Regions from separate parts of the Paenibacillus sp. FSL H3-0321 genome, predicted to be linked through region 1. Evidence: a T-box and tRNA genes for the amino acid it is inferred to sense, from the RefSeq annotation. Region 1 holds a T-box; the other holds one or more tRNA genes.
The links. The T-box of region 1 lies ahead of tyrS (tyrosine--tRNA ligase). A T-box ahead of a tRNA ligase gene usually reads a tRNA of that ligase, here a tRNA-Tyr.
Positions count from the first base shown of each region.

Region 2: it has a tRNA-Tyr gene. The T-box ahead of tyrS (tyrosine--tRNA ligase) is inferred to sense a tRNA for this amino acid. The anticodon was not compared.

Region 1 is NZ_JBBODH010000001.1:7,411,543-7,422,407, forward strand. Features, by position in the region: gene MHI45_RS32760 (hypothetical protein) at 141-593, shown strand; gene ccpA (catabolite control protein A) at 929-1,939, shown strand; gene MHI45_RS32770 (5'-methylthioadenosine/adenosylhomocysteine nucleosidase) at 2,033-2,728, shown strand; gene MHI45_RS32775 (GNAT family N-acetyltransferase) at 2,748-3,380, opposite strand; gene acsA (acetate--CoA ligase) at 3,542-5,266, shown strand; gene MHI45_RS32785 (transglycosylase domain-containing protein) at 5,370-8,279, opposite strand; T-box leader at 8,417-8,672, shown strand; gene tyrS (tyrosine--tRNA ligase) at 8,740-9,993, shown strand; gene MHI45_RS32795 (GNAT family N-acetyltransferase) at 10,016-10,549, opposite strand; gene rpsD (30S ribosomal protein S4) at 10,720-10,865, opposite strand, start outside.
Region 2 is NZ_JBBODH010000001.1:4,333,760-4,344,624, reverse strand. Features, by position in the region: gene MHI45_RS19405 (copper amine oxidase N-terminal domain-containing protein) at 1-299, shown strand, start outside; gene MHI45_RS19400 (acyltransferase) at 400-1,599, opposite strand; gene MHI45_RS19395 (acyltransferase) at 1,768-2,286, opposite strand; gene ppaX (pyrophosphatase PpaX) at 2,283-2,936, opposite strand; gene lgt (prolipoprotein diacylglyceryl transferase) at 2,944-3,975, opposite strand; gene hprK (HPr(Ser) kinase/phosphatase) at 3,988-4,926, opposite strand; gene MHI45_RS19375 (ABC transporter ATP-binding protein) at 5,227-6,348, opposite strand; gene MHI45_RS19370 (PucR family transcriptional regulator) at 6,456-7,550, opposite strand; gene MHI45_RS19365 (NAD(P)/FAD-dependent oxidoreductase) at 7,660-8,628, opposite strand; tRNA gene MHI45_RS19360 (tRNA-Lys) at 8,771-8,843, opposite strand; tRNA gene MHI45_RS19355 (tRNA-Tyr) at 8,851-8,936, opposite strand; tRNA gene MHI45_RS19350 (tRNA-Phe) at 8,942-9,017, opposite strand; tRNA gene MHI45_RS19345 (tRNA-Asp) at 9,046-9,123, opposite strand; tRNA gene MHI45_RS19340 (tRNA-Thr) at 9,140-9,215, opposite strand; tRNA gene MHI45_RS19335 (tRNA-Val) at 9,255-9,330, opposite strand; tRNA gene MHI45_RS19330 (tRNA-Met) at 9,339-9,415, opposite strand; tRNA gene MHI45_RS19325 (tRNA-Ser) at 9,442-9,533, opposite strand; rRNA gene MHI45_RS19320 (23S ribosomal RNA) at 9,616-10,865, opposite strand, start outside.

The DNA of each region.
Region 1 (10,865 bases):
ACGGGATTGAAAACACTGGGTTAATTGCCAAATAAATCTTTATATGCAAATCAGCAGGGATTATGGAGAGAGAGGTCGAATATAGCTATTGAAAAGGCGGACTCTCGTGTTGTTTCAATATTATTCCTGAGGTGTGGGAGATGAAAAAAGACAATCTGGTAAAGAAGACATGCGGCTGCGGCGGAGTTATGACTATACATATGCATACATTGATTTATAGCGGTAAGATAAAGATTACCCATGTTCCGGTCTACACCTGCGGAGTATGTGCCCGTTACGAACCCTTGCCCTTTATCAAACGGGATCTGGGCGAACTGATCGGTGAGATGGGGGAGCATCCAGCCAAACTCCATCTTTCTCTTGCTGACAGAAATGAATGGGCCAATGTGCTGAAGGAAACTTTCTCCTCGGGCTTTTTCCACGGCGGTATCTCAGAGCTGGAAGAGAGCATTCGCTCAGCTATTCAAAGCCGTATTGATCTGTTACTTGATGTCTATCGCGTTGCAGGGGATCTGGCTGACCTGAAATGGATGGAAGAAACGGCTCAAAGACTGTCACAATTGACGTTACAATGTACAAAAAGCGCTAAATGAAAAGTTTTTTCTGCAAAATCATTGAAAATTTTTCACGAATGTTGGATTTTTCACGCGCTTTTTGTTACGATAGTACTAGGTTAGTTGAATTGTGGCAGCGCGGATGAGAACTATTGCTGATTTCCACCCCTTCCCTGGCTGCTGATATTTCAGTTTTGCGAGTGGAGAGCTATATTGAAGCATTAGTGAATACAGCCCGCGTCAGGATGATGTGTTCAGCCTTTGAAAGAATTTTGAAAGGAAAATGAAGCGTTATCATTGCACAATTGTACAAAGTGTCGTATCATAATTTTAATTAGTCGAACGATAAAATTTATCGCAATGGAGAGAGTAATTTGACGGTAACCATTTACGATGTAGCTCGAGAAGCAGGCGTATCTATGGCTACGGTATCACGGGTTGTGAATAATAACCCCAATGTGAAACCGCAGACTCGGAAGAAGGTTTTTGAAGCGATTGAGCGTTTGGGCTATCGTCCAAATGCCGTGGCGAGAGGACTCGCCAGCAAGAAAACGACAACTGTTGGGGTTGTCATCCCCGATATCTCAAACTCGATTTTTGCTGAAATTGCACGCGGGATTGAAGATATCGCCAATATGTATCATTACAATATTATTCTGTGTAACGCAGACAAGCGCAAAGAGAAGGAAATCCGGGTCATCAACACCCTGCTTGAGAAACAAGTGGACGGGCTGCTCTTCATGGGCGGAACAGTGACGGAAGAACATATCCAAGCCTTCCAGACTTCTGCCGTACCGATTGTTCTTTGCGCAACGCGTGATGAGAAGGGAACCTATCCTTCGGTTGATATCGATCATGAGAATGCTGCATTTGACGCTGTCAACACACTTATCCGCCACGGTCATCGTGAGATTGCAATGATCAGCGGAACGCTGCAGGATCCTGCAAACGGTTATGCACGTTTCCATGGCTACAAGAAAGCACTGGAAGCTGCAGGTATTGAGTATCAGGAGGATCTCGTGCGAATCGGTAATTACCGGTACGAATCCGGTGTCGAAGCCATGAAGTACTTCCTGGGCCTTAAGAAGAAACCAACTGCGATCTTTGCCGCAACAGATGAAATGGCAATTGGCGCCATTCACAGCATCCAGGATGAAGGCCTTAAGGTGCCGGATGATTTCTCGATCATCAGTGTGGATAACATCCGCATGGCTTCGATGGTTCGCCCTCTATTGACGACTGTAGCCCAGCCAATGTATGACTTGGGAGCGGTAGCTATGAGACTGCTCACGAAGCTGATGAAGAAGGAAACCGTTGAGAATCCGCGCGTCATTCTGCCGCATGAAACGATTCTCCGCTTGTCCGTCAATCATGTGAACAAATAATACTGGCTTACAAGTAGCATATAAGATCATAAAAAGCTCCTTTTGGGGCTTTTTATGCTGTATACATATAATTAATGATCAGGAGGAGTACCGATGAGTGAAGTGTTCGGATTAATCGGAGCCATGGATGAAGAAATTAAACTGCTGCTGGAGAGTATGGACAATAGGGTGACAACGGTTAAGGCAGGTATAAAGTACTACACAGGGACGGTGTTTGGCAAGTCGGCTGTTTTGTGCAAATCAGGGGTAGGCAAAGTCAACGCTGCGGTCACGACGCAAATTCTGCTGGACAGCTTCGGCGTCTCGCGGGTATTGTTCACAGGAGTAGCAGGTGCAGTTCATCCTGGACTGAACATCGGTGATATCGTGATTTCTTCGCAGTGTATTCAGCATGATATGGATGTATCTGCATTGGGATACCCCAGAGGGGTTATTCCTTATCAGGAGATTTCCGCCTTTCCGGCAGATCAAACACTGGTGCAGCTTGCTGAACAAGCCTGTCATGACCTTAAGCAGCAATCCATGACCGGAGTTGTGTTGTCCGGTGATCAATTTATAGCCAGTGCAGAGTTGGTTGCCAAGCTGCGGCTGGAGCTGAACGGCGCCTGCGCCGAGATGGAAGGGGCTGCTGTTGCACAGGTGTGCTTCATGAATGAAATCCCCTTTGTCATCCTACGTTCAATGTCAGATAAGGCTGACGGGTCGGCGAATGTCAATTATCACGAATTCACAGTAGAGGCTTCCGAGCGTTCCCATGCCATACTTGAATATATGCTGAAGGCAATGTGATCGGGCAGAGCAGGTTATCCTAATACATAAAGCGCTGTCTGAAGCGCACTCTGTCAAAGGTTTCCTGAGACGACATCGGAACTTCCCGTCCGATACGGACCATAAGGCAGTTGGCCGGATGAGAGCAGATTTCCGGATCATCCGTAGCATACCATACCATATCTACGGTTTTCATCAGCTTCTCCATCATTTTCCGGTAGGCCCATACATCAAGCCCGCTGCCTTTCAGGTCCCAGTGCCAGTAATATTCCGTGGTGTATACGATGCAGTTCTCCAACTGCTCCCGCTCAAAGGCGGTGGAAATCAACAGCTTGCCAAGCCCGCTCCCTCTATACCCGTTAGCCACCTCTACAGCCCCCAGCTCAATGAGATCCATCATTCCCCCCTGTGACCAAAGCTCCATTTCATCCGGATAGTGAAAGGTTACATAGCCTATAACAGTTTGGTCTTCGACAGCGGCGATCACCCGCCCCTCAGGCAGGCCTGCGATGTCTATGAGTGCTTCCAGCTGTTCGCTTGGTTTACGGAAGGCATCCAGATCAGGATGCATATGCAGGCCCTCCAGCAGGCCTGGAGATAAAGGTCCACTGACTGTAATATTCTTGCTGTTATATACAAAGGTATGGGAAACGCGGATTTTGCGGTGCTCCATGAATGGGCTCCCTTCGCTTAACTAAAATATGGAATGTAACCGCTTGCTGTGATATACTAATTCCGACATAAAAACTTCACATTTAATACATTGACAGGATTTTCATGGAAATCAATCTCGCCCTTAAAGCTTAAATCAAACTAGTAAGGGAGGCAAGAGTAATGGGGCAAGTCCACAGCGAAATTTTGCCGGGCACCGTGCAAAACGCAAATATGGCGGATTATTCCCAGGCAGTCAGCGAATTCCGGTGGGAGGATGTAGAGAGGGACTTCTCCTGGTATAGTACCGGCAAGGTGAATATAGCCCATGAAGCCGTGGACCGTCATGTGCAGGAAGGCCGTGGGGCGTCAACCGCCTTACTTTACAGCGATTCGTCGAGAGAGGAAAGATATACCTTCTCCGATTTGCAGGAACGCTCCAACCGGTTCGGCAACGTTCTGCGCAAGCACGGCATTGGCAAAGGAGACCGCGTGTTTATTTTTATGCCGCGGAAGCCGGAGCTGTATTTCAGTCTGCTGGGTATTCTTAAGATCGGAGCAGTGGCTGGTCCGCTATTCGAGGCATTTATGGAAACGGCGGTTAAGGACCGGCTCGAGGACAGCGGCGCAGTGGCGCTGGTGACTACACCGGAGCTCCTACACCGGGTGAAGCAGAGTGAGCTGCCGGAACTGCGCCATATTATTGTTGTCGGCGGTGCAACCGATGTGGAGCAGGGGGTATTGGGCTTTGAACAAGAGATGGTGGCAGCTTCAGCTGAACTTGAGCCCGAGTGGCTCAGTTTGGATGACGGGCTGATTATGCATTACACCTCGGGTTCCACAGGTAAACCCAAAGGTGTCTATCATGTACAACGAGCAATGATCCAACACTATTATAGCGGCAAAATCGTACTGGACCTGCAGCCTGACGATGTCTATTGGTGTACGGCTGATCCAGGCTGGGTCACCGGCACTTCTTATGGCATCTTTGCCCCTTGGCTGAACGGAGTAACCAATGTGGTGCGGGGCGGGCGTTTCAGCCCGCAGGACTGGTACAAGACGATTGAGCGGTTCGCCGTTACTGTATGGTACAGTGCACCTACCGCTTTCCGCATGCTGATGGGAGCAGGGGAGGCTAGCCTGGAGGGCATCGACCTAAGCAGCCTGCGCCATGTGCTGTCCGTAGGGGAGCCGTTAAATCCGGAAGTTGTCCGCTGGGGTGACAAATTCTATCATCAGCGCATTCATGATACGTGGTGGATGACAGAGACAGGTGCGCAGTTAATCTGCAATTACCCGCGGATGGATATTAAGCCGGGTTCCATGGGACGTCCGCTGCCGGGCATTGAAGCAGCGATATTGGACGACCGGGGCAATGTACTGCCGCCTTATTCCATGGGGAATCTTGCGATTCGAACCCCTTGGCCGTCCATGATGGGCGCCATTTGGAACAATAAGGCCAAATACGACGAGTATTTCCGGATTCCCGGATGGTATATCTCGGGTGACTCAGCCTACATGGATGAGGATGGTTATTTTTGGTTCCAGGGCCGGATAGATGATGTAATCAATTCCTCTGGTGAACGGATTGGTCCATTTGAGGTGGAGAGCAAGCTGGTAGAGCATCCGGCGGTAGCCGAGGCTGGAGTCATCGGCAAACCTGATGTGCTGCGGGGAGAGATCATCAAGGCGTTTATTTCCTTGCGGGAAGGTTATTATCCGACCACGGAGCTTAAAGAAGAGATCGCCGCTTTTGTCAAAGCCGGTTTATCTGCTCATGCAGCGCCCCGGGAGATCGAATTCAAAGATAAGCTGCCCAAGACACGCTCCGGCAAAATTATGCGCCGGGTGCTGAAAGCCTGGGAGCTGCATCTGCCTGAAGGGGATTTGTCGACCATTGAGGACTAAGCCATGCCGGCAGCATAACACAAAAACACCGTTTCCTGCGAATCTGCGGAAACGGTGTTTTTGCTGTTCTGTGTGGATTGCCTCAGGCAATCCGCTATAGCGGTTATTGCCCGTTGCCGGTAGCATTTCCTCCGGCAGCGTTACTTCCACTTCCGCTGTCAGGAGGTGTCTCCGTTCCGTTCACTGGCGGAACGATGATCATACCGGGATCTTCGGTGGCACCCGGTATAATCTCCCCTTCCGGCGTTGGTTCTGTCCCCGGCAGTTCTGTCGGAGCAGGCGTCGCTTCGGGAGTCGGGGTAGCACCTCCGGCTACACTGCCGGAAGCTGACTCATGATCGGCCACATCAACGGCAGCCACGTAGAAGGTGGCATTCACACTGGAAGGTGTGCCTGATGAGAAAGCGGTGCCTTCACCAGCTGACAGTACAAGCTGTTTCTTGAATGGGCCTCCGTTCATGGAACGGTACAGCCGGTAGCCTACAACGTCTGATGAGCTGCTAGGCGTAAAGCTGATTACGGCTTTGCCGCTGTTGTAAGACACGCTTACTTCGCCTGGAGCAGCAGGAGCTGTACCGTCGTCGACACGCGGATCCACCTCGGTCGGGAAATCGGTTTTGGCATCAGCCGGCATATAATATGACAAATCCTTATGCTCTTTCATTGCAGGGAAAGCAGCGAGCAGCTCCTTGACCAGATCCTGAATCGGCTTCTCGCGTTTCACCACGATCTTCTCCTTCAGGAAATCCTCAGGGGTTCCTTCCAGCGGAATATAATTCACGCCTTTGTATGTGATGTATTTGGCTTTGGATATACCGTCATCACTTTCAGTCGGTACATACTTGGCATTGAACATGTCTGTAGTAAACTTGTCGGTTAAAGAGGTAGGCAGCTTGCCGCTGTACGCCGAAACCGTCTTTTTGACGATGCCGTCAGGCTTACTGAACTCTTTCGTTACGAACAGCTCAGGCCGCTTGTCAATAACAGCATTCATGACCTTGGTCCATAACGTCTGGGCCTGCCGTTTCTGGGCATCTCCCTGGAGCGTATTGATCTGCTCCTTATAGCCAACCCACATTCCGAGAGTGACATCCGGTGAATAGCCCATAAACCACACATCGCCGTAATTCTGGGTAGAACCAGTCTTGCCGACAATCGGTACGTCCTTGAAGTGTTTATAATTCTTTCTGACAGTGCTGGCAGTTCCGTCGGTAATGACTGTGCGCAGCATATCCGTCATGAGGTATGCCGTCTGTTTGGAGTAGACCTGCTCCGGATTGACCTTATGCTGGTAAACGACTTTTCCTTCCGAATCGACGATCTTCTCGATCATATAGGCATCGGTAAAAGCGCCATTGTTCGCGATGGAGGAGTAGGCATTGGTCAGTTCCTCGACGGATACACCATAACGCAGACCGCCGATTACGCCGGTTTTTGCACTGTAGTCTTCATCCTGGATGGTCGTAATCCCCAGCTTCTTGGAAAAAGCCCAGGAGTCTTCGATGCCAACCTTCTCATTAAACAGCTTGAGCGCAGGAATGTTCAAAGACTTGTTAAGCGCATAGCGGGCGGTAACCAGACCCTGATAACGGTTGTTGGCATTCTTGGGGATGTGGAATCCCTTGGAACCATCCTTCAATATGATTGGAGCATCGTCGAGGATGCCGGCAGGCTGGATCAGACCTGCATCAAGTGCAGGCAGATAAGCAGCAATCGGCTTCATGGTCGAGCCGGGCTGACGGACCATCTGCGTAGCATAGTTCATCTGTTCAATGTTGAAGTCCCGGCCTTCGATCATCCCCAGGATGGCTCCGGTTTTGTTCTCAATCATCATCCCGGCTGTCTGTTCCTTGCCTCTGGCTTTGCTGTTTTTTGTGAAATTATCACTGTTCTCGGAGATGCTGTGCATAGCGCTGTATACTTTTTTGTCAATCGTAGTGTATACACGGTATCCGCCGGTCATTAGCTTCTGACGGGCTTCCTCCAGAAGCACTGTGTCTTCTGCCGAACTCGTGGTATCTTTCGCTTTTTTCTTGTCTTCGTTGATCGACAGTAGGATCTCTGCCGCCTTGCGTTCGGTTTCCAGCATCAAGTAAGGGAATGTAGCATAGGCCTTCTTAGAATGCGGTGCCAGAGAGCCTTTGATGTCAAAGAGGCGCGCTTCATCATACTGGGAGGAAGTGATTTTATTCTCCTCCAGCATCCGCCGCAGTACGAGCTGCTGGCGCTCCATGGCTCTGTTAAAGGCCGTCTCGTTGAATTCACCCACCCCGTTAAATGCGGAATACTTGGAAGGAAGCTGGGGCAGACCGGCCAAATAGGCAGCTTGCGCAACATTCAGCTTCTCAAGGTCCTCCACACCGAAGATGCCCTTGGATGCGGCTTTGATACCGAACACATTATAACCGTTGGAGCCGTTCCCAAAGGGTACCTTATTAAGATATGCCGTAATAATTTCCTGTTTGGATAAGAAACGTTCAAGCCGCAGGGAGAGCAGGATTTCCTTCACTTTGCGGTCTTCCGTACGGTCCAGATTCAGAAATACACGTCTTGCGAGCTGCTGGGTAAGCGTACTGCCCCCGGTCTGGACCGATTCGTTGAGCAGCTTCTGCTTGACGGCACGAAGGGTACTGCTGAAATCCACTCCTTTATGGGCATAGAAGTTATTGTCCTCTATAGCGAGGACGGCATCAATCACAAGCTGTGGAATATCGTTGAATTCAATTAGCCTGCGGTCTTCTTCGGTTCGAAGCTGACCGATCGGTTGCCCATCCCGGAAATAGGCAAACCCGGTGACGGCGTTCAAGCTGACTTGCTGCTGAATCAATTCCTCGGTGCGCACAGGATCATCTTTCACAATGGAAGTTATGTAGCCTGCCAAGGCACCACCAGCAAACAGAGTGCCTAGTATGCCGAGTATAAACATCCACTTTACGACTGAACCGAACCTGCGGAGCCAGGATCTTCGGGGTGGATGCTGTTTTACGGTCTTCTTTTTGTTCTCCTCAACCATCGACGATAATCCTCCTTTTAACGGAACTATTATAGCACAATTTGGCGTATTTGAATGCGCTTCTGCCTGAAAGTCGAATTCATGAGGTGTTGACTTTTTAAAAGGTCCTATGGTATAAGTTTACTCAATTGGATATTCGAAAAGCGTGGAAAGACATCAGTAGAAGGAAAGCCATGTGTTTCAGAGAGCCGGTGGGTGGTGCGAACCGGCAGCAGGCCCCTTTGAATTACAGTCTGGAGCTGTCCGGAGGAACTACAAGCGCATTTCGCTTGTTCAGTAGTCCTGGACCGGGTGCAAGCCCGTTATGGCAATGAAGTGAAAGAGAATGCTTGTGCTCCGGCACGGCAAATCTTTAATTAGGGTGGTACCGCGAGCCTCTTACTCGTCCCTTGGGATGAATGAGAGGCTCTTTTTGCGTTCTTTGGAATGATTAGTGATGAAAAACTGGGAGGATAATGAAATGACATGGGAAGAGCTTTCAATCAGCCAACAGCAGGAAGTCGAGCGTCAGATGGAAGTAATTACGCGCGGTGCCGTGGAAATAGTGCCAGAGGGGGAAATGAAGCGCAAAGTGATCAAATCCGTAGCTGCGGGTATTCCGCTAAACATCAAACTGGGTCTTGATCCGTCGGCGCCGGATATTCACGTGGGACACACCATTGTGATTCATAAGCTGCGCCAGTTCCAGGAACTCGGGCATCAAGTGCAGCTGGTTATCGGAGATTTCACCGGACGTATCGGGGATCCTACGGGCAAATCCGAGACACGGAGGCAGCTTAGCGAAGAAGATGTGCAGCGCAATGCCGAGACCTACAAGAAGCAGATTTATAAGATTCTTGACCCGGAGAAAACAAAGATCTTCTGCAACTCGGAATGGCTCAGCCCGATGTCCTTCTCGGATGTTGTAAATCTGGCGGCAAAAGTAACTGTGGCCCGGATGATGGAACGCGACGATTTCTCCAAACGCTTCCAGGGCGGCCAGGCCATCAGCATTCATGAATTTTTCTACCCGCTGATGCAAGGGATGGATTCCGTTGCTCTTAAGACCGACGTGGAGATTGGAGGCACGGACCAGAAGTTCAATGTGCTGATGGGCCGTACACTGCAGAAGGAATATGGTCTGGAACCGCAAGCTGTTATACTGATGCCGCTGCTGGAAGGAATCGACGGTGTGCAGAAGATGAGCAAGAGTCTCGGGAATTACATCGGCATTGATGAAGAGGCTAATGAAATCTATGGCAAGGCGATGTCCGTGCCGGACGAGGTGATGCTGAAATACTACGAAATGGCTACAGATATCAGCAATCAGGAGCTCGCTGCCCTGAAAGCGGGTCTGGCCGACGGGACGGCCCATCCGCGGGATGTCAAAATGCGTCTTTCATATACATTAGTACGAATGTACCATGGAAAAGCAGCCGCGGAGGCCGCGCAGCAGCACTTCATTACGGTGTTCCAGCAGCGTGCGCTCCCGGAGGATATTGAGACAATCGGCATACCGTCTAAAGAGTTGTTGAGCGGCACAATCAAGCTGGTCACGCTGTTAACGCTGCTTGGTTTTGCAGGCTCCAATGGCGAAGCTAAACGTTCGATCCAGCAGGGCTCAGTGAAGCTGAACGGGGTGAAGCAGGAGGATCCGAACGGAGAAATCCAGCCGCAGGAGGGCGACATTGTCCAGGTAGGCAAGCGGAAGTTTGCCAAATTAACATTAGCTTAGGGTTTATTTTGCATAATGCAGCCTAATCTGCCGAAGCTTTTATTACATAATTCTCTTTAGTTAACTCGTAGTCAACTGAAGATTGCAGCTCCCCGAGCTGATTTCTCCAAGAGTCATGATGAACCGCAACTTTGCGAAAGCCGAGCTTCTCATAGACATGCTGTGCCCTGTAGTTCTTGAGGTTGGTATCCAGAATGATTTTTTGAATCTCCATCTGCTTAAACAGGGAGCTGATAAGCATAGTAAGAAACGCACTCCCAAGTCCTTGATTATGGTGGTTGAAGTTGCAGATTTTAATGCCAATCTCTGCACAGTGCCCGGCAAATATTCTAAAGTTCATTTCCCCAATGGGCATACCATCGATTTCCAGGATCAGGCGATGGTTGCAGCCGGCAGCAGTCTGAAGCATATCCAGAGTCTCTTGGACTGTAGTACCGAGACCTTCAGGATATCCGGCATGGGCCATGATCATTCCATCGTTCCACCAGTTGCACAATATTTGCGCATCGTCGGCAGTTGCTTCACGAATGACTAAATTATCTTTTATTAGATGCATTCAGGTTCCTCCGATTCAGTAGTTATCCTGAATTTACCACAGAAGCTAATTCAGAAGGAATGGAAAAGACTTGTTAAATAGAATTATCTCGCCTGGCACAAGAACAAGTATACAAAAAAGCCTCCGGAATTCTCCGGAGGCTTTGCTTTGCATTCGCTGTTAGCGAAATCTTAACGGTTGTAGAACTCGACGATTTGTTTCTCATCGATGTCTTGGGAAAGCTCAGCGCGTTCTGGCAAACGGATGTATTTGCCTTCGAAAGATCCGTCAGCATATTCCAGGTAAGCTGGAAGGTGGGAGCGGTTTTCCAAAGCTT
Region 2 (10,865 bases), 3.1 Mb from region 1:
GAGACGTCATTATGGCTCCTCTCAAGCTCTATGCGCAGATGCTGGGGATCGCCTTCGATTATGATATCGATAAGAAATTGATTACTCTCGCCAAAGGAGACAGCGTTGCGGAACTGACTGTAGGTTCGGACGAAGCCCTGCTCGATGGACAAACCGTCAAGCTGGCTGCCCCCGTTGAGAACAAGATCGGGATCATGGCCGCTCCACTGGAGTCCATTCCAGCCTTGTTCGGAGGTTCAGTCACTTTGGGGCAGGAGAAAGACAAGCTGCTTGAAGTTGATATCACATTTGGGAAATAAGGCATACACCCGTAACTGTTCGATCTTAGTGCCTCATAACCGGGAACATCAAGCCATTGGCATTCTTCATGCCGATGGCTTTTTGCTGTTTCAACACTGGCTAAGCCTTTCCGTGGCTATTATCTAAAGTTAACACTGCTTCCGGCTCCCGCTTAGGTTGAGGTGCAAGCGAGCGGGGAACACTTCCGAATGCGATCCAAGACCACCGGATTTGGCGGAACGAGATCTGAACTACCACCCAGCTTATCCCCAGAGCCACTATAAGCCCTCCATGTACGAATAATACATAGGCCAAGGAGTCCAATGGAATGTTATACCGGAACCGGCGGTACAGCACCAGAATGAGCGGATGGAGCAGATACACAGCAAAGGAGATTTCCCCAAGCCTAGTCATAAAGGCATTAACCCCGCGGGAAGCTGTGCGATATATCAGGAAGGTGGCATGAAGCAGTACAAGCGCCGAAAGCATGGAGTGAGCATTCCAGAGCAGCTCGTACCACAGCGAGTTGACCCAATGGCCAAAATGCCGGCCTTGATACCATAGATGAATCTGAATGAAGGACGCAGCGAGCCAACTGCCCCAGAGCACTAGGGTCTCTCCTGTTTGTTTGTTGGACCACTCTTTGAAGGGCCGTTCCAGCCAAGGCTTGATTTTGTCAAAATGAATCGCTAGATAAGCCCCCATCATGTAATAAGCCATATACGTTGGAGCATAGCTGGCCTTATCCACAAGTTGCAGCTGATATTTATTCAGGAATACAAAAGCCCACTGGATGATGAGACCGAACGGTATAGCCCAGGTGACCATTGTTTTTGATTTCTGCATCAGTTGCAGGATCAGCGGAAAGACCAAATAGAACTGAATGCTGATAAATACGAAGTATAAATGAGTGTAGGCAGAGCCTGTAATGAGGGCGTACATAAAGGAGGATAGATTCGTTAACGGATCATCAAGCAATTGACCGTTTATGTAGAGAACCATTAGATGATATCCGATGGAGGCCAGCAGATAAGGCAAAAGGATATACGTTAGTCTCCGGCGATAAAAGTTAAGCATCAGCCCGCGGGTAACCGGACGGCCGTAGTAATTATAGAACAGTACAAAACTGCTAAGAAAAATAAAACAGGGAGTCCCGAATCTAAAAAAAATATTGACCCCGTTGATCCAAACATAATAAGGCGATTGAAGTGCCTGCTCTCCTGCTGCGAACGATGTGGCATGTACATGCAGTACACCAAGTATGGCCAAAGCCCGGAAAATATCCAACTGGGGCAGTCTTTCCTTTTTGATGGAATTCACTTTAAATCTCTCATCTCCTTCAAATTAACTATGCAAAGAGAGACGGTGCCTGCAAACTTTAGCTGTTGCTGCTCCTCTATAACGAAAAAAACCGCCTTACGTAACTATACCCAAAAGACATCATAATGCATCCTGGACAAGTAAAATACGTAAGCGGTTTGTTTCTAACTATAGGTCTTCTGTACGGTCTAACCGGTCTGATGAATCCCCCGGGCGCAGCTCCCGCAGCGGATTGCCTCCGACAAACGATCCGGCCGCCACATGCTTGTGCACAACCGAACCGGCCGCCACAACCGCGCCATCTCCAATCGTTACACCGGGGAGAATGGTTGTATTAGCGCCAATTAGAACATTTTCACCAATAATGACTTCACCAAGCCGATACTCTTTAATCAGGTACTCATGAGCCAAAATGGTGGTGTTATAGCCGATGATGGAGTTTTCGCCGACTGTAATTTTCTCCGGAAAAAATACATCCACCATTGCCATCAGTCCAAATGCCGTATGTTTACCCACCTTCATACCAAGGATCCGGCGATAAATCCAGTTCTTGAGCGGAAGAATGGGGCAATACCGGGCAATTTGGATAAAAATAAAATTACGGACGCCCTTCCATGGGCTAACTGTACGGTAAATGTACCAGAGTGAATTATGCCCCTCCACCGGATAGCGGGTTAGGTTTCTCACGATTCCCTCGTCCCTTGCCGGACTATCTCATATAAATCCGTCATGTCGTGGATAATATAATCCGGCTCATATTTACGAAGCGTCTCTTCCCCTTTAAGTGACCAGGCTACAGCTGCTACAGGCACACCGGCCGCTTTGGCCGATTGGATATCTACAATGCTGTCGCCTACCATCAAGGTATGGTGCGGGTCAACATCTAAGTTGCGGATCGCTGTCAGCACCGGCTCCGGATGCGGTTTAGGCTGTGTCACATCAGTAACCGTTACTATAGTTTCCATATACTTCAGCAGATCGAACATCTCCAGTGCCTTGAGCGTAGTCGGACGAATCTTCGTCGTTACAATCCCCATTCTAATCCCGCGCCGCGACAGCTCTTCCATCGTTTCATTCACACGCGGAAAAGAACCAATCAGCTCATCGTGATGCGCGTAGTTGTAAGAACGGTAGGACTTCTCCAATACGCTGGTATCCTCAAGGCCGGAGAACGCGTTCAGCTGCTGATGAAGTGTTGTTCCCATATGGGGGATAATCTGCTCCCGGGTCAGAGACGGAAGATTGTTCTCCTTCAGCGCATGCATGAAAGAGCCAATAATCAGTTCATTGGTATTCACAATCGTTCCGTCCAGATCAAAAAGAACGCATTCTATCATCGGGTTACTACTCCTTCGGTTCCGCATCCTCAGACTTGACCTTGTCAGGCGTTGCCGCCTGCGGGGCTTTTTGCGGTGTATTGACTGCATTCTCCGGGACCACAGAATCTGCCGCGACCGGCTTGGTGCTGACAATAGGATCGGAATAATGAGCCTTAGATTGACCGGTTACCCGGCGCACAATAATAAGTACTACGGCAGCCACGATAATCAGCAAAGCGAGCAGCTGCGAGATACGGATATTTCCATAGGCAGGATCAAAGTACCCTTGTTCAAAGCCCATCCATTTCATCGGGCTCCACAGGCCGTTGACGAATGAAGCTACACCGCTGCTGCCGTTAAAGCCCAAGCTGTCGGTACGCAAAGCTTCAATGAAGAAACGGCCGATTGAATACCAGATAAAGTAGGATAAGAAGATTTCACCCGCACGGACAAACCTTTGGCGGCGCAGCACCATAAGGAGTAGAATACCCAGCAAGCTCCACAGAGATTCGTACAGGAAGGTTGGATGATGGAACGCATTTTCTATATACATTTGATTGACGATAAAGTCAGGCAAATGCAGCTTATCGCGCAGGAACGACTCCTCAACAACCCCACCATAAGCCTCTTGATTGATAAAGTTACCCCATCGGCCAATCATTTGTCCGGCCAGCAGTCCAGGCGCGCAAATATCCACAACACGCCAGAATGGGTACCCTTTATAGCGGAAATAGATAATGGCGCAAATAATGGCCCCGATCAAGGCTCCATAAATGGCAATCCCGCCATTCCATATTTTGAAGACATCTATAAAGTTATCCTTATAGTCCTCCCATTTAAAAGCTACAAAATATATCCGCGCGCCAATGATCGCCGACGGCACTCCAAGCAGCAGCATATCCATAAAGAATTCCTGGGAAATATTAAACCGTTTGCCTTCCTGAATCGCGAGGAATAATCCGGCAAGTGCGCCGAATCCCAGGATCAAACCATACCAGTGAACGGGTAGTGAACCGATGGAGAATACAATGGGATTAATCGCTAATGAAAAAAACATGCTCTCACACTCCTAGTCCAGATCATCCATGTCTTCAGATATGGTAGCTGTAAGTTTATTGGTAAACTGCAGAGCCGCGTTAAAGCCCATTTGCTTCAAGCGGTAGTTCATGGCCGCAACCTCAATAATAACGGCAAGATTTCGTCCTGGCCGTACCGGAATCGTTACGAGGGGAACGTCCGTATCGATAATCCGTGTTGTTTCTTCATCCAGACCAAGCCGGTCATATTGCTTGTCCTGCTGCCAGGCTTCCAGCCGAACCACCAGCGTAATACGCTTATGATTGCGGATTGCGCCTGCACCAAAGAGAGTCATTACATTTATAATTCCGACGCCGCGGATTTCGAGCAAATGGCGGATCAGCTCCGGTGCCGTACCATGCAGCTGGTTGTCGGAGGTCTGGCGGATTTCCACGGCATCGTCCGCGATCAAGCGATGTCCGCGTTTAACGAGCTCAAGTGCCGTTTCACTTTTACCAATGCCGCTGCTGCCTGTAATCAGCATGCCTACACCGTATACATCGCAGAGAACGCCATGAATGGTTGCTGTAGGTGCAAGTCTGCCTTCAAGGAAGCTGGTCAGTCTACTGGAAAAAATCGTTGTAGCCATCGAGCTGCGCAATACCGGAAGCCCTTTTTCATTGCTTATGTCAATCAGCTCCTGCGGCACATCCAATGCTCTTGTAATGACAATACAAGGTGTATTATCCTTACAGATCCCGCGAATCCGGCTCTTGCGCTCTTCCTCCGAAAGCATAGAAAAGAAGGCCAGCTCTGTCTTGCCCAGCAGCTGTACCCGTTCTTCCGGATAATATTCGAAATAACCTGCTATTTCCAGACCGGGCCGATTCAAGTCATCCACTGTAATCGGTCTCTTCAGACCTTCATGCCCGGAAACAACCTCTAATTGAAAATGCTGTACCAATTCCGATACTTTTACCTTCTTAGCCATGTATGTCCGTCCTTTCGTCACCTAACGGTTATGTCCGCTTTCCTACATTTGGTTAACAACTCTTTCCATTCCATCCGTAGGTAATTCTCCTGCTATCTTAATTGATAATCCCCTTTAATGCAATCTTAATACCTGCTACCTTGCCCTTAGATCCATTGATATATAAGGAGTTGAACCCAAACCTGCTTATATTCTGCCCATCTATTCCTATAGCTTAGGAGGTCATTAGCGGAAGGCTCCAAGAAGACAAAAAAGCCGCCCTTTCAGGCGGCTTTCTTTAAAAGGGAAGATATTTCTATCTTAGCCCAACAATACGTTAAGTTCGGATTCTTTATCAAAGATGTGGATTTTGTTCATGTCAATTGCCAATTTAGGCTTGCTGCCTTCACGGGTAGTGGAACGTCCATCTACACGGGCAATTACAGTGTTGCTGCCCAGACCGCTCAAGTAAAGGAGCATTTCATGACCAAGGTTTTCCGTAACATCTACCAGCGAAGTGAAGATTGTGTTCGGGGAAGCTTCCAGGAATACTGGTTCTTCATGGATATCTTCTGGACGAACGCCCATGATCACTTCTTTGCCGATATAGCCTTTGCTGCGCAGGATTGTAGCTTTGCCTCCTGGAACTTCAACGTCAAGGTTCTCAGCGCGGAAGCGAACAGCGCCGCCAACATCGGACAGAGTACCATTGATAAAGTTCATAGTTGGGGAACCAATAAATCCGGCTACGAACAGGTTGGTAGGCTCATTGTACAGTTCTTCAGGAGAAGCTGCCTGTTGAATGATACCATCATACATAACTACGATACGGTCACCCATCGTCATAGCTTCTGTCTGGTCATGCGTTACGTAGATACAAGTGGTTTCAAGGCGTTTAACCAGTTTAGTGATTTCAGCACGCATTTGACCACGAAGTTTAGCATCCAAGTTGGAAAGTGGCTCATCCATCAAGAAGACTTGCGGATCACGGACGATAGCGCGGCCTAGAGCGACACGTTGGCGTTGACCACCGGACAGTGCTTTAGGTTTACGCTCAAGCAAGTGCTCGATATCGAGAATTTTCGCAGCTTCGCGAACTTTCTTGTCGATTTCTTCTTTCTTCACTTTACGCAGTTTCAAACCGAAAGCCATGTTTTGGTACACGCTCATATGCGGGTACAGGGCGTAGGATTGGAATACCATCGCGATATCGCGGTCTTTAGGAGCAACGTCATTGACTACACGGTCGCCAATGTACATTTTACCTTCGGAGATTTCTTCCAGACCAGCGATCATACGCAGGGTAGTGGATTTACCACAACCGGAAGGTCCAACCAGTACGAGGAATTCCTTATCTTTAATATCAAGATTGATGTCGATTACTGTTGCTTTATCGGAACCCGGGTATTTTTTGAAAATATGCTCTAAACGTACGCCTGCCATTGTATTTCCCCCTCGAGTTATTAGTTGATTATAAATAAATCGCTTTCTTGTACATTTATCTTACCCCAGACGTGCCTCGCTGGCTATTTGCAACGTTCACAAAAATCCTATTTTCTTTTCGTCACTTTATACAATAACATGGTTAACTTTACAATTGCTGCGTCGCCAAAGCTCCGTACATCGGCACCTGTCTCCTGTTTGATCTTGTCCAACCGGTATAGGAGCGTGTTGCGGTGGATGTACAATTTTTTCGCGGTCTCACTCACATTGCAGTCCATCTCGAAGAAAGTTTCCAGCGTCAGCAGCATCTCCTTATCCGCCAGCACCGAAGTATAGTCACCGATCTGTCCTAGCAGCTGCCTGCGCCGCTCATCAGGGATACTGTTCACCAGCCGCTCCATATGCAGCTCCCACGGGAGATGAATATAGTCGCCAACCTGAAAAATCCGTCCCAAAACAATCGTTTCCCGCAGCAGCGCAACCGAGCCTGTCAAACCTTTTACCGGGATGATCGCCGGTGCAACCGCCAGATGGAATACACCTACCCACTCACTGGCAATCAGCTCATGCAGCCCCATACAGGTCTGTGACAGAAGCTCATCTACACTCTCTTCCTCATCGTCCTTATCATCCCCGCCGGTCAGCAATTCCTTGCGGGCTAAAATTAACCATTCCTTCTCCTGCAGGGGGATAAGCAATATTTCGTTCTCAAAATAATTGCGCAGCAGCTTCATAAGCGAACGGTAAGAGATCTGCGGATTGTGGACATTCTCACTCACCAGCAGAAAAGGAATCATCTCGCCGAACAAACGCCCCTTCAGAGTGATTTCGTCAGGAATCTCTGCATCATTCTTCTCTTGCTCGAGCTGCGAATTCAGCCAGTTGCTCAGCTGCCGGGCCTCTACTTCTCCTTCTTCCTTTAACCCTGTGGCCTTGAGCGCGACCGCAAAATTCCGTGCCGCATAATTGACCAATTGCAATTCAAGGGCTGAAAGGCCATCCATCTCTACCCATATCGCAGTTATTCTTCCCTCGTTCTCATACAATGGTACCCAGAGATGACCTTCATGAGTGACCGGCTGATCCAACTCTTCTTTGCCTATGCCAAAAAGAGAAGCTGAATGCTGCCTCCCGAGTTGCTTGATTCCGGTTCTCTTTCCGGTGAGCTGCTCCAATTTTTGACGCAATGCCTCACTATCCATTGTCACCATACTCCACCACTTTTGCTCTTTTCGCCTATTTTATCATAATTCCCAACATTATGCGGCCTGGTCCCTCCGATTACTAAGACACAATCGACAATTTGAGGAATCATTTATTTTGTTTTACCATTTCGCTATGATTTTGCTTAGACGGCGGCAAGCTTACCATGGATATCTTCTTTAACTCTTTATGCATCCAAATACCGGCTATCGCTCCCTCGCCCATTGCAACTGTAGCTTGCTCTGCATGAACAGCGACATCACCAGCCACCCATAAATGCTCCACATTGGTCATTAATGAACGCTTATCCGCTTCGATATGCTTGTTCTTATGAAGCTTCACCCCAAGCTCTGCCGCAAGTTCCGAATGTACCGCATTGTTCCCAAAGGCGATAAACCCACGCTCCGCAAGCAAAGTATTTCCGCTCTCCAGGACTACCGCTTTAATGATTCCATCATTCTCCTCATCGATTCGTGCAACTGCTTCCTCTACGTATAAGATTCCTTGTTCATCAAGACGTTGGCGGTTTTCTGCCGATACCGGCTGGCATTCATGATTGATATAAGTCAGATCACCCGTACGCTCGCGCAAAACAAAAGCCATATTTGCCCCTACGTCACCTGAACCCAGCAATAGGGTCTGCCGGTTCTGAATTTCGTAGCCATCACAATCCGGGCATACATATACCGTCTTTCCTAATGTAGCTACAAGCCCCGGCAACTCAGGAAAGCGGTCCATTACACCTGTTGCAAGCAGCAATGTCTTGGAACTATAGCACTGATTCTCGAAACCGTTCAGCTGAAACAAACCATTCTGCTTATCTGCCTTAGTAATCCTATCCGTAACAAACTCTACCCCAGCAACTTCAGCCTGCCGCCTCCCCCTTGCCCTAAGCTCTTCACCGGATATTCCCTCTGGCCAGCCCAATATATTATGATAATTGCGGCAAATGTTAGGTCTTCCCCCTCCCGCGTCTATCACAAGCACATGGTGGGCGGAGTAACGTCCCAATTGAATCGCCGCCTGCAGACCGGCAAAACCGCCTCCAACAATAATTGCATCATATATAACGGGAATCCCCTCATTTCTGCTCAGTGTTATAAACTTATAATTAAACGGAGACAGAAATTTTAAACTCGATGTCAGCAATTTCATTTTCCTGCGTATGACGATAACACAAAAAATCCACCACCCGAAGGTGATGACTTTCTGATTGGGATGAGCCATGAAGGACTCGAACCTTCGACACCCTGATTAAAAGTCAGGTGCTCTACCAACTGAGCTAATGGCTCATAAAACTGGTGGAGGCTGATGGATTCGAACCACCGAACACGTACGTGAGCAGATTTACAGTCTGATGCGTTTGGCCACTTCGCTAAGCCTCCATATATGGTGGCGCGGGAGGGAATCGAACCCCCGACACAAGGATTTTCAGTCCTTTGCTCTACCGACTGAGCTACCGAGCCATAAAAAAAGCCATAAAACATAAAAAAATGGCGGAACCGACGGGATTCGAACCCGCGATCTCCTGCGTGACAGGCAGGCATGTTAGGCCAACTACACCACGGTTCCGCATTTGTAAAAATAATGGTGCCGGCGAGAGGACTTGAACCCCCAACCTACTGATTACAAGTCAGTTGCTCTACCAGTTGAGCTACACCGGCACGGTGTAAAAGTGTTGAAACGGTGTTGAATTGTGAAAATGGTGGAGGCTGAGGGGATCGAACCCCCGACCCTCTGCTTGTAAGGCAGATGCTCTCCCAGCTGAGCTAAGCCTCCGGGTTGTATGGTAGCGGCAGAGGGGATCGAACCCCCGACCTCACGGGTATGAACCGTACGCTCTAGCCAGCTGAGCTACGCCGCCACACTAACAATATTATGAATTTGAAATGGCGGAGAGAGAGGGATTCGAACCCTCGCACCGCTTACGCAGTCTAACCCCTTAGCAGAGGGTCCCCTTATAGCCACTTGGGTATCTCTCCAAACAAGTTGGTGCCATGTAAATTCATTCAGGAACCTTAATTCCTGAAAACTGAATCCGAAACAAATCTGCGTCTTAACTTGTTGGATAAGCCCTCGACCGATTAGTATTGGTCAGCTCCATGCATTGCTGCACTTCCACCTCCAACCTATCTACCTCGTCGTCTTCAAGGGGTCTTACTAATTGGGAAATCTCATCTTGAGGGGGGCTTCACGCTTAGATGCTTTCAGCGCTTATCCCGTCCGTACGTAGCTACTCAGCCATGCTCCTGGCGGAACAACTGATGCACCAGCGGTACGTCCATCCCGGTCCTCTCGTACTAAGGACAGCTCCTCTCAAATTTCCTGCGCCCACGACAGATAGGGACCGAACTGTCTCACGACGTTCTGAACCCAGCTCGCGTACCGCTTTAATGGGCGAACAGCCCAACCCTTGGGACCTACTTCAGCCCCAGGATGCGATGAGCCGACATCGAGGTGCCAAACCTCCCCGTCGATGTGGACTCTTGGGGGAGATAAGCCTGTTATCCCCAGGGTAGCTTTTATCCGTTGAGCGATGGCCCTTCCATGCGGTACCACCGGATCACTAAGTCCGACTTTCGTCCCTGCTCGACTTGTTGGTCTCGCAGTCAAGCTCCCTTATGCCTTTGCACTCTTCGAATGATTTCCAACCATTCTGAGGGAACCTTTGAACGCCTCCGTTACTCTTTAGGAGGCGACCGCCCCAGTCAAACTGCCCGCCTGACACGGTCCCCGTACCCGATTAGGGCACTAGGTTAGAACCTAGATACGATCAGGGTGGTATCCCAACGGCGCCTCCGCAGAAGCTTGCGCTCCTGCCTCTACGGCTCCCACCTATCCTGTACAGATCGTACCCAAATTCAATATCAAGCTGCAGTAAAGCTCCATGGGGTCTTTCCGTCTTGTCGCGGGTAACCTGCATCTTCACAGGTATTAAAATTTCACCGGATCTCTCGTTGAGACAGCGCCCAAGTCGTTACGCCATTCGTGCGGGTCAGAATTTACCTGACAAGGAATTTCGCTACCTTAGGACCGTTATAGTTACGGCCGCCGTTTACTGGGGCTTCGGTTCACAGCTTCGGATTGCTCCTAACCGCTCCCCTTAACCTTCCAGCACCGGGCAGGCGTCAGCCCGTATACTTCGCCTTGCGGCTTCGCACAGACCTGTGTTTTTGCTAAACAGTCGCTTGGGCCTTTTCACTGCGGCCCCCTCGGGCTATTCACCCTACCGAGGCACCCCTTCTCCCGAAGTTACGGGGTCATTTTGCCGAGTTCCTTAACGAGAGTTCTTCCGCGCGCCTTAGAATTCTCTT